2 regions of the Arthrobacter sp. HS15c genome follow, and region 1 is predicted to be linked to the other one. Evidence: riboswitches for the same ligand, from Rfam matches in the RefSeq annotation. Region 1 holds a riboswitch; the other holds the start of a gene.
The links. Region 1 has a riboswitch for cyclic di-AMP ahead of ABV518_RS12225 (hypothetical protein). Riboswitches for the same ligand answer to the same signal wherever they lie in the genome.
Positions count from the first base shown of each region.

Region 2: it holds a riboswitch for cyclic di-AMP, as region 1 does, so the genes downstream of both, ABV518_RS18220 (C40 family peptidase) here and ABV518_RS12225 (hypothetical protein) in region 1, are expected to answer to the same signal.

Region 1 covers NZ_JBFOHM010000006.1:281,390-289,199, forward strand. The annotation lists gene ABV518_RS12210 (HAD-IA family hydrolase) at 1-526, shown strand, start outside; gene ABV518_RS12215 (YdeI/OmpD-associated family protein) at 507-950, opposite strand; gene ABV518_RS12220 (glycosyltransferase) at 901-1,812, opposite strand; gene ABV518_RS12225 (hypothetical protein) at 1,959-2,699, opposite strand; cyclic di-AMP (ydaO/yuaA leader) riboswitch at 2,705-2,863, opposite strand; gene ABV518_RS12230 (sensor histidine kinase) at 2,987-4,492, opposite strand; gene ABV518_RS12235 (response regulator transcription factor) at 4,496-5,236, opposite strand; gene ABV518_RS12240 (winged helix-turn-helix domain-containing protein) at 5,898-6,764, shown strand; gene ABV518_RS12245 (histidine phosphatase family protein) at 7,077-7,604, shown strand; gene ABV518_RS12250 (LysR family transcriptional regulator) at 7,582-7,810, opposite strand, start outside.
Region 2 covers NZ_JBFOHM010000011.1:56,905-64,714, reverse strand. The annotation lists gene ABV518_RS18255 (alpha-mannosidase) at 1-838, opposite strand, end outside; gene fdhD (formate dehydrogenase accessory sulfurtransferase FdhD) at 953-1,843, opposite strand; gene ABV518_RS18245 (molybdopterin molybdotransferase MoeA) at 1,968-3,359, opposite strand; gene ABV518_RS18240 (DUF6457 domain-containing protein) at 3,356-3,649, opposite strand; gene ABV518_RS18235 (molybdenum cofactor guanylyltransferase) at 3,696-4,304, opposite strand; gene ABV518_RS18230 (HNH endonuclease) at 4,338-4,838, opposite strand; gene ABV518_RS18225 (NlpC/P60 family protein) at 5,077-5,823, opposite strand; gene ABV518_RS18220 (C40 family peptidase) at 5,957-6,616, opposite strand; cyclic di-AMP (ydaO/yuaA leader) riboswitch at 6,687-6,849, opposite strand; gene ABV518_RS18215 (M23 family metallopeptidase) at 6,998-7,810, opposite strand, start outside.

The DNA of each region.
Region 1 (7,810 bases):
CACGTCCCACGGCATCCAGGCGGCCGATACCGTGCGCCGGTTCGCTCCGGCCGGGGCCGACGTCGTGGCACTCACGAAGGAACTCGGCGCCATGGAGCGGGTGCGGACGGCCGGCATCGTTGCGGTGCCAGGCGCCGCCGCACTGCTCCGGAGCCTGCCCGCCGAGGCAGTGGCGCTGGTGACCTCTGCGGACCGGATCCTGGCTGATATCCGCATGGACGCTGCGGGGCTCAGCATGCCGGCCGCTGCCGTGACGGCGGAAATGGTGACGCGGGGCAAGCCGCACCCGGAAGGGTACCTGACGGCGGCAGGCCTGCTAGGCGTGGAGCCGGCGGACGCCGTTGTGTTCGAGGATGCGCCGGCCGGAATCGCAGCCGGGGTGGCCGCGGGCATCCGGACCGTGGCCGTCGGCCCCAACACGGGCCCGCTGCCGGACGGCGTTCTCCATATACGCGACTACAGCGCGGTCACTGCCGCAGTGGAAACGGACGCGGCGGGCAGGCAGGTCATTTCTTTCCGGCTTTGAGGTCGGTGACCACCTTCGCGATCCGCCTGGCCCGGGTTTCCGCCGTTTTGGCATCCCCGAGCGGCTCCACGTAGCGGCGCTGCGAGCTGTAGTTCAGCGTGGCATAGAACGCCTGGGCGTCAGGTTCCGCAGCCAGCGCTGCTGCCAGGTCGCCCGGAACCTCGATGACGCGCGGCTGGGTATCCAGTTCCACGTCCACCTCGACGGTGTCGCCGGCCGCGACGCCCGTGAATTCCCGGTTGGTGGTGCTCACACCGACCATGTTCTGCCCGCCCATCACCGCGATGCTGCTCCGATAGCTCTTGCCGTGGATGGTCACTACAACGGGCGGACGCTTGCCCGCGCCGAGGGCGGCGACAACCTCCTCCGGAACCTCAATGCCTGCCTTGTTGCCGCTGCCCAGGATGGTGGTGGTGAATTTCATGGCCCAAGTATGGCCCGGAGCCGCAGGACAGGGAAGCCCGGACCGCGGGCACCGGGATCCGGCCGGACCGCAGGTCGCGCCGGAGCCTCCCTGCGTCGCGGAGATAAGCAAGGGCAGTCCGGCTGTAATCGACGTTGGAATCCGACGCGTCGGTCCATTCCACGGCCACCTCGAGTACGCGCAGGCCGCAGGTGTTGGCCAGGACCAGCAGTTCGGTGTCGAAGAACCAGGAGTTGTTGGCGGTGTGGGGGAGGAGGCGCCGGGCGGCTTCGGACCGGATGGCCTTTGCGCCGCATTGCGGATCACTGAACCGTGCGCCGGACACCGACCGGAGCACCAGGCTGAGGCACCGGGGGAGGAACCCGCGCCGCAGTGGGCCCGACGCCGGATTGCCCCTGCGGGCGCCGGTCGCCACATCTGCCTGCCCCGCCAACAGCGGAGCCAGCAGCGGGTCCAGCGCCGACGGCTCAAGGTCCAGGTCAAGATACGCCAGGACCGGCGACGGCGACGCGAGCCAGACAGTGCGCAGGGCATTTCCCCGCCCTGCCTCGCTCAGCCGGATAACGGTCAGGTCGCGCAGCTCCCGGGCTATCCGCTCGGCAATCCTCAACGTCCCGTCCGTGCTGGCGTTGTCAGCGACCGTGATCCGGAACGACTGCGGGAAGGCGCTGCTGAGGTGCCGGTGGAGGCGGCGGATCGCGGCCTCGAGGCTCTGTTCCGCGTTATAGACAGGGACAGCCACCTCAAGGACAGGTACTCCGGGCAGGACATCAACAGGGTGGCAGCGGGACTCGGCTGCCGGCGTCGCGGGCAAGGGGGCGGTCCGCTGCGGTGCGCGTTGCGCCTGGCCTGTAGGTGTCATGCATCAAGGATGGCGTCCGGTGTTGTGAGCGCTTTAGGCCATGGCTGTGAAGCTGCTGTGGAGGCGGCGACGCCAAAAGCAGCAGGCCCTGAACCGGGGGATTCAGGGCCTGCTGCCTGCGTTGGTCGGAAGCCGGAGACGCCGGCTTAGTACCAGTTGTGCGACAAGTGGAAGTTCAGGGCACCGCACGGCGACTGGTAGCGCTCCTGGATGTAGTTCAGGCCCCAGTTGATCTGAGTGCGGTAGTTGGTGAGGTAGTCCGCACCGGCGCTAGCCATCTTCTCGGCGGGCAGCGACTGGACGATGCCGTAGGCGCCGCTGCTCGCATTGGTGGCCGTGGTGGTCCAGTCGGATTCCTTGGTCCACAGCGTCTGCAGGCACTGCATCTGGTCAGCGGACCAGCCATAGCTGGCGAGCTGGCCGGCAGCGTAGGCCTGGGCTCCGGCCGGATCGTTGACGGCCACCACGGGGGCAGGCGCCGGTTCCGGTGCAGGAGCGGGGGCAGGTGCCGGTGCCGGCTCGGCGGCCTGCGGTGCAACGCTGATCTCAGCCGGTGCGGGTGCCGGGGCGGGCTGCGCCTGGATTTCGGCCTTCTCGAAGCTCAAATTGGACTGGATGTCGGCGGCAGCGGATGCTTCGGGCGACGGCTGGGTTTCGCTGGCGGCTACCGGAAGGCTGGACTCAGAGGCCTGGCCAGCGGCACCCACGCCGATGAGCAGGGCACACGCAGCGGTGAACACGGCTGCACGGCGACCCAAAGACGGGATTTTAGCCAGCCGGGACGTGGCCTTTGCGGGTGCCGGTGCTTCCGCTTCAGCGAGCCTGCGGCGGCCGTGGGAATGTGTTGACCCGCTCTGCGGGCGTGCTTCTACCTTAAATTCAGACATGATGAATCGCCTCTCACACCTGCGGAGTTAGCTGTCGGGTTCGGATGAGGGCATCCGGCCACACGGAAACATCACGTGCTGGCTTCACCCCAAGGGCATCAAATGCCCGGGACTCTGGGTCCCCCGCCTCTGCCTGGTCAAGCGGAATCCGGGAAGCGGCAGAGCTTGGCGTCCTCCGGACATGCGGCCCAATAGGGAACCGCACCTAATCGACGGTACAGGAGCCTGGCGATTAAGTCACATTTTGGTAACAGAGATCACGACGCCGGTGCGTTGCCTTGCATTGATCACGAAACCACTGGCAGGCGCAGGGCGAACTCGGTCCGGCCCGGCCGGGACGTCACCTCCACGCTCCCGCCGTGGGCCTCCACGATGGACTGGACAATGGACAGGCCCAGGCCGCTGGTGCCTTCCGACGCCGCGGCTCCGGCAGACGGTGCCGCGCCCGTGCGCGCCGCGTCTGCGCGGGCAAACCGGGCGAAAACGTGGTCCACGAATTCGGCCGGGATCCCCCCGCCGTCGTCCGTCACCGTCACCACGGCACTGCCGTCAGCGGACCTCATCACGGCCGTGGTCACCGTAGTGCCGGGAGCCGTGTGCTTGCGGGCGTTGGAGAGCAGGTTGACCAGCACCTGGCGCAGCTGCGAGGCGTCGCCGTTGACCGCCAGTGGCTCGTCCGGAAGTTCCAGGTGCCAGTTGTGGCCCGGTGCGATGACTTTCTCGTCGCTGACCGTCTCGACCACCAGTTGCGTGAGGTCCACTTCGCTGAGTTTCAGCGGCTGGCCCTCATCCAGCCGGGCAAGCAGGAGCAGGTCCTCCACCAGGGTGGTCATGCGCTCGGACTGGCTTTGAACCCGGGCCAGCGACTTCCGCCCATCCGGGGTGAAATTCTCGGTCATCCGCATCAGCTCGGTGTAGCCGCGGATCGCCGTCAGCGGGGTACGCAGCTCGTGTGATGCATCGGCAACGAATTGCCGTACCTTGGTCTCGCTCCGCTGCCTCGCCTGCAGCGCACTGGCCACGTTGTCCAGCATGAGGTTCAGCGCGTGCCCTACGCTGCCCACCTCGGTTCCGGGGTTGGAGTTCGACGGCGGGACGCGCACCGCGAGTGCCACCTCGCCGGCGTCCAGCGGGAGCCGCGAAACGCGGGTAGCGACTTCGGACAGCTGCTCCAGCGGCTGCATGGTGCGCCGGATCAGGATGGTCCCGGCCAGGCCGATCAGCACCAGCCCGCCGAGGGAAACAAACACAAACGTCCACACCAGCGAGGTGAGCGTGCTTTCCTTCCCGGCGAGCGGGAGCCCGGTCACCAGGACATCGCCGTAGTTGGTTTGCACCGCCACCAGCCGGTAATCGCCGTTGGAGAGGGTCCTGTCTACGGGGCTGGAGTCTTTCTGGAGGGCAAGAAGGATCTCTTTGTCCTGGGCCGACAGGGGGGAGCGGGTGGTGTCGGAGGCCAGGAACCCGGCGCTGTTGACCTGGCTGTCCAGGATCCGGGCGTTGAGGGTGCCCACGCTCTGGCCGCGGGAATCGAGCGGGTCAGGCCGGCCGTTGAAGCCACCCAGCGGCGGGCGGCCGGGGTCGTTGGAGCGGGATGCGGCCTGGCTGAGCTGTTCGTCGAGCTGGCGGGTCAGGAACGAATCCATGGACGCGTAGCTGAACAGGCCCACCGCTCCGCAGATGGCCACCAGCAGGGCCATGGCCACGAGGACGAGGCGGGTGCGCAGGTGCCACGTGGACGGCTTGAGCCAGCTCCGGCCGTGCGTGCGCGCAACACCGGAAAGTGAGGACACGGCCTATTCCACCGGCTTGATGACGTATCCGGCGCCGCGCACGGTGTGGATCATGGGCGGATGCACGGCATCCACCTTCTTGCGGAGGTAGGAGATGTACAGCTCCACGATGTTGGCCTGCCCGCCGAAGTCGTAGTCCCAGACCCGGTCCAGGATCTGCGCCTTGCTGATGACCCGCTTGGGGTTCTCCATGAGGTACCGGAGCAGCTCGAACTGGGTGGCGGTCAGCTGGAGCTGGTCGCCTGCCCTGGTCACTTCGCGGGTATCGATGTTGAGGACGAGGTCGCCCACCACCAGTTCTGCGGTGTCCATGGCAGCCACTCCGGAGCGCTGCACCAGCCGGTGCAGCCGGAGCAGGACCTCCTCCATGCTGAACGGTTTGGTCACGTAGTCGTCGCCGCCGGCGGCCAGGCCCACAATACGGTCCTGGACAGCGTCCTTGGCGGTCAGGAAGAGCGCAGGTACCTCCGGCGCGAAGGCGCGGATCCTGGTCAGCAGCTCAACGCCGTCGAACCCGGGAAGCATCACGTCAAGGACCAGGACGTCCGGGCGGAACTCCTTGGCAAGCTTTACCGCCTCGGGGCCGTCCGCGGCAACGGCTACCGACCAGCCGGCCATGCGCAGACCCATGCTCATCAGTTCGGAAAGGCTGGGCTCGTCGTCGACCACCAGGGCGCGGATGGGGGAACCGTCCGGGTGGGTGAGCTGGGGAAGGTTGTTGGTCATGGAGTGCGAAGTGGCCATGGGACAACTCTCCGATCTGTCGGTTAGCCCGCGCTATGGGCTTCCTGTGCGCGGGCTGTGAATCCCAGCCTAGCGAGCTGGAAAGTCCGCAGCGGCGTTCTGCCTGGACGCCAGTTAAGGGTCGCGGCCCTTCCGGCGACAGATCGGCGGGAAAATTTTTTGTCCGGATGGCGGAGGAGCTGGACATGGCACTAAACCAGGGGGCGTGTTTCAGCAATTCCACGGCTGGTGAATCTCGATGGCATATTCGGGATCATTGGCGAATATTATTCGGGAAAAGTGGTTTTCCAACCAATCGTTCTAGAAAACACCTGTTATTTTATTGGTCTCCCAGAATCGTGATCTGAGCCACATTCTCGGAATTCGTCTCACTATGCGGAACGTTGCGCCCATTGTTACTTGCAAGTTGTCATTGTTACGTTGCACACTTCAATTGTGAACAAGAACTCAACAGCACCTGCAGCCGCAGAATATTGGCCCAGCACACCCGCTGCTGCCGACATGCGCTGTTGTCGAATGCACGCCTGACCTTCATTACCCCACGAAGTTCCTAGGCATTCGCCCCCCAGCCCAGCGTCGGGCGCCCCTCCCCAGATCTCATTGCGGGGAAACCAAGCATTCGAGCCGCGATGACGGCCATTCACATTGAGGTAAGCAATCCATGTCAGTTGCATCCGGATACGTCCACATCTCTGTCCGAAACGCCAGCAAGGCCGCCCAGCCCTCCGGCCTCCGCCAGGGTTTCGGCGCCCGCCCGGCGTTCGCTCCTGCCGCACCCGGCACCAGCTTCCCCGCCCCCGGCTACGCCCCGCAGGGCTACAACCCCAACTCCTACGGCCAGCTCCGCGCTGTTCAGCCCGCCGACGCGGCGCCCGTCACCGCTCCCACCCCGGTGGTGGCGGGCCCGAACACTGTCCGCCCGGTGGCCAATGACAACGTTGCCCGCGGCTTCGTCCTCTATATGGGCATCGACGAGGAAACCGCAGCTGCGGCCGGGACCTCCATCGCCAAGCTCGCCCAGGAAATCCGAGCCTACGCGCAGTCCCTGGTGACCGGCGCCGAAAGCTACGCGGCCGTGGCCGTCGCACCGGCCAGCACCCCCGGTTCCGCGCTCGACGTCGTCCGTTCCACCTTCGGCGACCCCACGGTGAACGCACGCCAGCGCACCGAAACCGCACGCCAGCAGCAGGCCCAGGATCCTCGCCCGTCCGGCGTCCTGATCGACCTCGCCCGCCGCGAAGTCCACCTGGACGGCGAATCCCTGAACCTGACCTTCAAGGAGTTCGAGCTCCTGAACTACCTCGTCGAGAACGGCACCCGCACCGTGGGCCGCGACGAACTGCTCGAGGGCCTCTGGCGCAACGCCGAGGAAGTCCCCAACGAGCGGACCATCGACGTCCACATCCGCCGCCTCCGCTCCAAACTGGGACGCCTCGCCAACACCGTGCGCACCGTCCGCGGCCAGGGCTACCGCTTCTACGAGCACCCGGAAGTTGTTGTCTGGGCCGCTCCGGAATACTCGATCTAGTCAAACTTCAGCACCGCCAAAAGGCGGCACGATCCCTCTGCGCCTGCGCTCGTACCTCACGCAACAACGGCGCTTCCGGGATGTGCCGCCTTTTCGCGTTCAGTCCGGGCTCGTGAGCATTGGCCTCCGCGGCTGATGGGGACGCGGCCCTGCGGTGTCACGCCGGGCATGCTTTTGGGTTCGGTTTCCTCGGCCGGGCTTGCCTTTGCGCGTGTCTGGGCCTTTCGTGCGGCCGAAACCATGCTCTGCGTGACGCGTTCGCTGATGTTCGACGGCGGCGCCGCTGGCGTGTGTGGGCGCTAGGCTTGGGGCATGAGTGACCACCACATCAAGCGCCTGGTGATTATGCGCCATTCCAAGGCTGACTGGCCGGGCGGGGTTGCCGATCACGAACGGCCGCTGGAAGAGCGCGGGCACCGCGAGGCGCCCCTGGCGGGGAGGTGGCTCCTCAAGCACGGCATTGTCCCCGACTTCATCCTGTGTTCCAGCGCCCTCAGGACACGCCAGACGTGCACGTGGGTGTGCTCCGAGTTGGGGGACAAGGCCCCGACGCCGAAGCTCGAGGATGGCCTGTACGCCGCCTCGGCGCTGCGCATGCTGACCGTGGTCAACCATGTGCCGGACACCGTCACCACGCTGATGCTCATCTCGCACATGCCAGGGGTCCAGGACCTTGCCATGCACCTCGCCTCGCGGGACTCCGACCACGATGCCTACATGGACGCCGCCACCAGGTATCCCACCAGCGCCCTCACGGTCCTGGAAACCGAAAAAACCTGGGCGGAACTCGACGGGCAGGACGCCCGGATCACCAAGTTCAAGGTTCCGCGCGCGCACTGACCTCACGCAGCAGCCCGGCCACGTACTGGATGCCCGGACTCGCCGTCATGGTCCGGCGGTAAACCATCCCCACCTGCCTGACCTGCGCGGGGTTCACCAGGGGCACGGTAACTACGTCCGGGGGCAGTGCGGGCCGGCCCAGCCGGGGGACCAGCGCCACTACGGCTCCCTGCTCCACCAGGGCAATGTGCGTTGCAAAGTCGGGA
Region 2 (7,810 bases), on a different contig from region 1:
ACTTGCGGATGGTTTCGCGCACCGGCCAGAGCCAGGCGGAGTCGATGTGGGCGTGGCCGGTGGCCATAAGGTGGTGCGCGGAGGCGTAGGCCGGCCTGGACAGTACCTCCGCCAGCACCTGGCGCCCGGCGGCGGCGGTGCCGGCGATGTTGTCCGGGTCCATGGCGTCCATCATCCGCTCAAGCGCGCGGAGGATTTCGTGGCGCCGGGGCTGCTCCATGGGGAGCTCATGCATCAGCCCGGCAAGGGTCCAGATATCCTGCTGGAGCTCCCATACGGTCTGGTTGAGTTCCGCGATGGCGATGCTGCCCAGCCGGTACTGCGGTGCCGTGCCGGCCGTGGCCTTGTCACCATACGGGGTGGCAGCGAAGGTCCAGCCCTGCGCGACGTCAGGGTTGGCTGCTGCCTCGACGTAGAAGTCCACGGCCATGCCGCTGCCCAGCAGCTTCAGCGGGATGTACTGGTTCCGCGGCGAGATGGCCTTGATGATGGTGCCGTCAGGGCGCCACGCGATCCCCTCGCACTGGAAGCCCGGGGTCTCGTTGGTGAAGCCAAGGTCCACCACGATTTCCACCGTGGTGTCGGGGTCGGTGCCCCAGGATTCCGGGACGTCACCCTGCAGCCTCAGCCATTTGGTTCCCCAGGGCTTGCCCCAGGCGGCACCCGGCTCCTGGGGCACAAAGTCGTGCCGAAGCGCCTCCATCACGGTCACCGGTTCGTCCAGCACATCCCAGCTGCTCAGGGTCAGTGGAACGCTGCGTGTGTAGACAGCGGGGATGATCCGTTCGCGTACGAAACGGTCCAGGCGGACTTCCGTGATCCGTCGGTCGTCATGCAATGTAAGCCCTCTTTAACGCTTGAAACTGGATCAAAGTGTCCATTCGATGGATAAAATCTACTGCTTAGTAGCGTAATAACCAAGCCTCCGCGGGCCCGGTTCCATACCAGTTTTTTATCCCCGGACCCGCACCGGATTCTCAGCCGGAGCTGGCACAGTAATCCTGTGCTGCCCGGCATAAACGTTCAGGCTTGTCCCCCGGCTGAACCCGGCCAGGGTCAGTCCGCTCGCCTCCGCGAGCTCCACGGCCAGACTGGAGGGCGCACTGACGGCGGCCAGCACGGGGATGCCGGCCAGCGCCGCCTTCTGCACCAACTCGAAGGACGCCCGTCCGGAGACCTGGAGCACCAGGCCGGACAGCGGAAGCATCCGCTCCCGCAGGGCCCAACCCACCACCTTGTCCACGGCGTTGTGCCGGCCCACATCCTCGCGGAGGCACAAAAGCTCCACCCCGCCGTCGTCCCCTATCCTGAACAGTCCGGCAGCGTGCACTCCCCCGGTGACGTCAAAGACCGCCTGGGCCTCGCGAAGGCGGTCAGGCAGCGAAGCAAGAATGGCTGCCGGCACCGAGACTGGGTCAGCTGCGGGGCTGTAGTGCGACGACTTCCGGACGGCCTCGATCGAATCCGTGCCGCAGATTCCGCACGAGCTGGAGGTATAGACATTCCGGCCGATCGTAGGGACCTCGACGTCGGGGCGCAGCTGGGCCTCCACGACGTTGAACGTCTGCACGCCGTTTTCGTCCTCCCCGGCACAGAACCGCAGCGACACCAGCTGCTCGGGGGTCCAGATGATCCCTTCGGACACGAGGAATCCGGCCACGAGGTCGAAGTCGTCGCCGGGAGTGCGCATCGTGACCGAAAAGGAGAGGGAGCCCAGCCGGATTTCCAGGGGTTCCTCCACGGCCAGGGTGTCCTCCCGATGCCGCACGGGGAACTCGAGGGCCTGGGGCGACCCGTCCAGCACGTAGCGGTGGACCTTGCGGCGCTGCGTTACGCGGCCCATGGCTGTTCCTTGGACCGGGAGCGGAAGCCCTGCAGTGTGTCCCGTACTTGCCGGCAATGGGCAGGGTGCCTGTTCATGACTCCATCATTGCAAGGGCAACGGCACTAAGCCAGCCACGCCACGGTCAGCCCAGGAGTGCACTCCAGTCCACAGGGCCTGCCGGTGCCGCCGGCTTGGAGCCTGCCTTACGGGCAGCCCGTGCAGGGGTCTTGGCCTTGGCTCCGGGTGGTGCGGGGGTGTCGAGCGGCGGACCCCAGGGCAGGGCGAACGCCGGGACTGTTTCACCGAGCTGCACTCCGTGCGGAGGCACTACCATCACGCCGTCGGCCGATGCCAGCCCCCGCATCATGCCGGGGCCGGTGTGCTGGGCCGGCGATGCCATGCCGTAGAGCAGCCGGAACGGCATCAGCCGGGTCCGTCCGGGATCCGGCTCGACGGTGGTTCCGGAGGGCACTTCCTGGACAGCCGGCATGGACCCGTGCCCGAGGGCCGCGAGCAACGGAGCACCCACGGTAGACAGCGCCATCATGGCGGCCAGCGGGTTGCCGGGTAGCCCGAGGACAAACCTGCCGTCCGGCAGTTCCGCGAGGACGGCCGGGTGGCCTGGACGCATGGCGATGCCGTCAATGACCAGCCGGCCGCCCAGTTCGGCGACGGCCCGGCGAAGGTGGTCGGTTGCCGAGCGGCCGGTGCCGCCGGTGGTGATGACGACGTCGGCAGGCGGGAAGGCGGCAACCTCACCGCCGGGCTCGGCCACGTCCTCCAGGGCTGCGAGCCATTCCCCGTAGGAGTCGCCGATCTTTTCCTGCCCGGCGGGGATGCCGCCCAGCATGTCGACGACGGCGGCCAGCTGGGGGCCGAACGTGTCACGGACCTGCCCGGGCGCCGGCATCCCGTGGGTCACCACCTCGGATCCGGTCAGCAGCAGTTTGACCACCGGTTTGCCCTGCACCAGCAGGTCGTCGTGGCCGGCCAGGGCCGCCACTGCCAGGTGGGCCGGGTTGAGGGTGGCTCCTGCCTTGACCAGCACGTCACCCATGGATGCTTCCTCGCCGGCTTTCCTGACGTGCTGGCCGTTCTTCGGTTCGCCGGGACGTGCGCCGCCGCCGACCATCAGGACGGGCAGCCCGTCGTCGTCTTTGCCCAGGACCGCGCTCTCGCTGCGGAGTACGGCTTTGGCGCCGGCCGGTATCAGGCCGCCGGTGACGATGGGGCTGGCCTCGTGCGGCGCCAGCCGCTGGCCGGCCTCGGCCAGGATCCAGGGGCCGGTGCCGTTAACCGCCCAGCCATCCATGGCGGACGAGGCGTAGTGCGGCATGTCCTGGAGCGCGGTGATGTCCCCGGCAAGGGTCCGGCCAAGGGCCTGCTGCAACGGGACCCGCCCGGCCGGTATCGGCGCGGCACAGCCGAAGGCAGCCTGGCGGGCTTCCTCCCAGGTATGGGCGAGGTGCCTGGCGGGTTCGTCCTGTGCGTCCTGCTTGGGTGCTTCGTCGTTGTCGCCGGGGCCAGCCGTCATTCGCCGGGGGTCCCGGCGGAGGCAGAATCGTAGCCCGCGGCCAGGGTGCGGGCCACGTCCATGGCCACCGACATGGAGGCCGCGTCCGTTGCCTGGCCCGAGCCGGTGGCAAGTCCTGCGGCAAAGCCCGCAATAAAGGTGGTCAGCGGCGCGGCCGGCCGCACCACGGAATGCGCAGCCACTCCGGCAAGCGAAAGGATGGCGTTAACGTCTATCTGGACGTCTTCGAGCTCGTAGGCCTGAAGGAGCGCCCTGCACCATTCTTCCAGCGTCTCATCCTGGCTCTTCACTGATTGCCTCCCAATTCAACTGCGGCCACGCAGGTCCGGAACCTGGTCATGGTTCCCGGCCGGCCACTCCAAGCGCGGCGGCATCATCCCAGGTATCCACGTCATCCGTGGAGCCCGCCGGGACGGTGACAAGCTGCACGTCCAGCCTAGCAAGGAGAGCGGACACAGAGCCGTTCATTAAGGCACCGCGGGAGACGAGGTCCTGCACGGAACGCTGCAGTGCCGCGGTGCTGTAAAAACCTGCGAGGGGCTGGCGGTGTCCGTCCGGCGAGACGGCCATGGCGCCGTCGCCGGGCCGAAGGGCCAAACGAAGGGCTTCAACCGCAACGCCCACGTTTGGCATATCGCAGGCCAGCAGAAGGGTGAAGGGCGGACGCGGCCCGGCCGTTCCACCGAGCGCGGCCAAGCCCGCGGCAATTGCCGACGCCGGCCCGGCAAACGGCGGTTCCTCCCGGCAGGTGACCACCCCCCCGGGCAATGGGCCCGGGTCCGGGCCTACCACCACTACCGACCGCGCGCCTGCCGCCGCGGCCAGGGAGCGCTGCAGGAGGGTGGCGCCGTCGTACGTCAGCGCCTGCTTGGGCACGCCGCCCAGCCGCGACGAGCGGCCGCCCGCCAGGACGACGGCGTCGAATTCGAAGGCATCAAAAAGCACGATCCCAGCCTAGCGGGGCCGGGAGGAATTGGTTCAGGCAGCTTTTTCGGGCAGGAGGAAGGGGTCCCACGCCGGCGTGGGCTTTTCCAGTTCCTTGATCTGCCAGATGGTGCCGTGCGGTGGTTCCGGAATGAAACGGAGCTTCCAGCCCATCTCCCCCGGCGTGTGGTCACCTTTCACGTTGTTGCAGCGCAGGCATGCGGCCACCAGGTTTTCCCAGGAATCGGCGCCACCGCGGGACTTGGGCTGGACATGATCGATGGTGTGCGCCGCTTTGCCACAGTATGCACATCTGTGCCCGTCCCGGCGCAGCACTCCCCGGCGGCTCACGGCAGTGGACTGGTTGTATCGGGGGCGGATGTAGCGGTTCAGGAGGATCACGGACGGGCGGCCCAGAATCTCCTGTGGCCCCACTACAGGGTCCTCGCCTTCCGCTACAACGCTTGCCTTCCCTGTGAGCACAAGGACCAGCGCCCGGCGGAAGGTGATTACCGCCAGCGGTTCATATCCAGCATTCAGAACGAGAGTGCGCATGCACGTACCTCTTCACGGCCGCACCCGTCAGGGGCGCGAGGGCCGGCTGCCCTCGGCATGTCCGGGCTATGGATCGACACCACAAGAGTAAACAAAGAAAGCCGGGATCAACTAATCCGCAGTTTTGGGGTGTGCCCGTGTCGACGGTCGGCTGCCGGGCCCGTGACCCTGAGGGGGCCGTTAAAGCAGAGGACCCCCGCCGTAGGGCGGGGGTCCTTGCGAAGCGTTGCCGTGGAGATTAGCGGACGCGGATGAAAACCGGGCCGGAGCCGACGTTGGCGCTGAAAACAACGGTCTGGTTGCCGTTGTAGCCGCCGTGCACCGCCTGGCCGTTGCCGGCGTAGACAGCTACGTGCGCAACGCCCGCGCCGCCGTCGGCGTAGTAGATCAGGTCGCCGGGCTGGGCCTCGGCGGCGCTCACGGTCTGTCCCAGGGACAGGTAGCCGGCGGGCCAGTCGTGGAAGTTGATGCCCACGGCGGCCAGTGCGTTGGTGACCAGCATGGTGCAGTCCTGGTTGACGCCCAGCTGGGCGTAGGCTGCGGACAGGATGGCCTGGCCCTTGCTGCTGGCGGCGACCGGTGCCTTGGGGGCTGCGGCTGCGGCTACCTTGACAGTGGCAACGGCCTGGGCAGCGGGAGCCGGGGCCTCAGCTACGGGCTCGGGTGCTTCAACGACGGGAGCCGGCGTGGTGGTCACGGCGGGCTTCTCGTAGGAGATGGCAATGGTGGAAGCAGCCGAGATGATGGCCGGAGCGGAAACCTCAACCTCAAGGTTGGACGCGGAAGCGGATTCACGCTGGACGTTGGTGTCTGCAGCGTTGGCCGCGATACCACTGGTCAGGACCAGGCCGGAGGCAGCAGCGATAACCGCGGCCTGGCGACCCATGCCACCGGCGTTGTCGCCGACGGCCTTGGCAATGACAGCCAGCGAGTTGGTCTTGGTGACCTCCGCGCGGTGCCGTGCAACAGTTGCACGTGTAGTCATTATTTCTCTCTTTCGTTTTCCTTAGGACCGCACAGGCAGGCCAAGGGCTTTGGGTGCGCCGGCATCTTGGGGGTACGCCGGCACACCCCGAACGGGGATTTAGCGAAAAGTGTTCTAGCGGGGGGCGGTTCTTCTACTTCATGGTGTAGAAGGATCCGCCGCCGGTGGAGGCCACGGAGTGCAGCAGCGTTCCCTGTGACGGGTTCAGGGCGCTGATCATCATGCCGTTGCCGACGTAGATGCCTACGTGCGCGCCGCCATTCTGCATAACAAGGTCACCGGGAGACGGTGTTGAGGTTGGCGTCATGGCCGTCCACGCGTTCACACGCGGAATGCTGATACCGGCCTGGGCGTAGACCCACTGGGTGAAGCCGGAGCAGTCCCAGCCGCTGGGAGAGGTGCCGCCCCAGACGTAGGGGTGGCCGATGCCGGTGTAGGCGATTGCTGCCAGACCGGATGCGGCCGCGGAGGATGCCGCGTCCTTCAGCTTGCTGGCTGTGGTGGCCGTTGCCTCGGAATTGCGTTCCGTGTCAGTGGACTGCGCACGGACCGTCTCGACCTTCGGGGCCGGGGTGGTCTTGACCACGGGGCGTTCGAAGGAGACGGTGGCCGTGGGGGCAGCGGTGACGGCAAGGGCAGTCTGCGAGCCGGACTCGGTGGATGCTGATACGCCAGCGGTGGTGTCCGCTGCGTTGGCCGGAAGCCCCATGCTCAGGATCAGACCTGATGCAGCTGCGATGACAGCAGCCTGGCGACCTACGGTCCCGGCATTCGCACTGACAGCCTTGGACACGGAGTCCAAAGGGTTGGTGCGAACCGTTTGCGCGCGGTGACGCGCAGAATTATGGCGTGAAGACACGAAGGTAGCCTCTCCCAATGCCTACGAGGTGAGCTGTCGGATTCGGATGGGAGTTCACCCGGCCACGCCGCTTCCTAAGAAGCTTTGCGACTTAACCCCAAGGCCTTCAGACTTCGAAGACCAAAATTGGTTCCCCCGCCCCTGCCAGACGATGTCATGCGAACGGACCTTGAGCGGTGGCAGAGCTAGGCAATCCACTCAAGAACGTCAACTTCGGAAAAGTTGACGCAAGTTAGACGGTACAGGAGTTCGGAGCGAATGTCACATTCAGGTCACGGCATGTCATGCGAATGTGAGAGTTTGCCATCATTTTGGCTAGAGCCAGCCGGTGGGGTCAACGACTTCACCGTTGACCTGGACCTCGAAGTGGAGGTGGCAGCCGGTGGAGGCGCCCGTGGTGCCGCTGAGGGCCACGACGTCGCCGCGGCTGACTGTCTGGCCTACCTTGACGTTGAACGACGAGAGGTGGTTGTACGTGGTTTCCAGGCCGTTACCGTGATCCACCACCACGCGGTTGCCGCCGCCGTACTGGTGCCATCCGGCGAAGGTCACGGTGCCGCTGGCCGCCGCCAGGACCGAGGTGCCGCACTGGGCCACGTAGTCCTGGCCGCGGTGGAAGTCGCCCGTACCGCCAGTGATGGGGCTGACACGGTAGCCGAACGGGGAGGCCGTGACCAGGCTTGCCAGCGGGGCGCCCAGGCTGCCTGCGGATGCGGCCCTGGTGATCGAGCCCGCCGACTGGGCGCTCAGGAGCTGCTTGAGCTTGCCGTCGGGATCACCCTGGGTGACTACGGAGGAGCGGCTGAAGTCGATTCTTGCGGCTGCCTCGGCAGAGATTTCAGGCTGTGGAGCTGCGGAAACAGCCGAAGCCTGCTGGCCGGCGTCGGGCGTGGCCAGCACGGGGCTGGTGGCCGGCACCGTGACGGTGAGGACCAGGCCGGTGGCCGCTAGGGCGATGCCGGCCTTTTGGCCTACGCCGCTGGCGGCTGCGAAATCGGTGATCTGCCGGAAAGGGCCCCGGCGGCGGCGCGCATCGCGCTGTGGATCCCGGGGCCTGTCCGCGGCCACTGCTGCGGCAACGCGGGGCGCTGCTGCGGGGCCTGCCGCACGGCGGCGGCCCCTGGAATT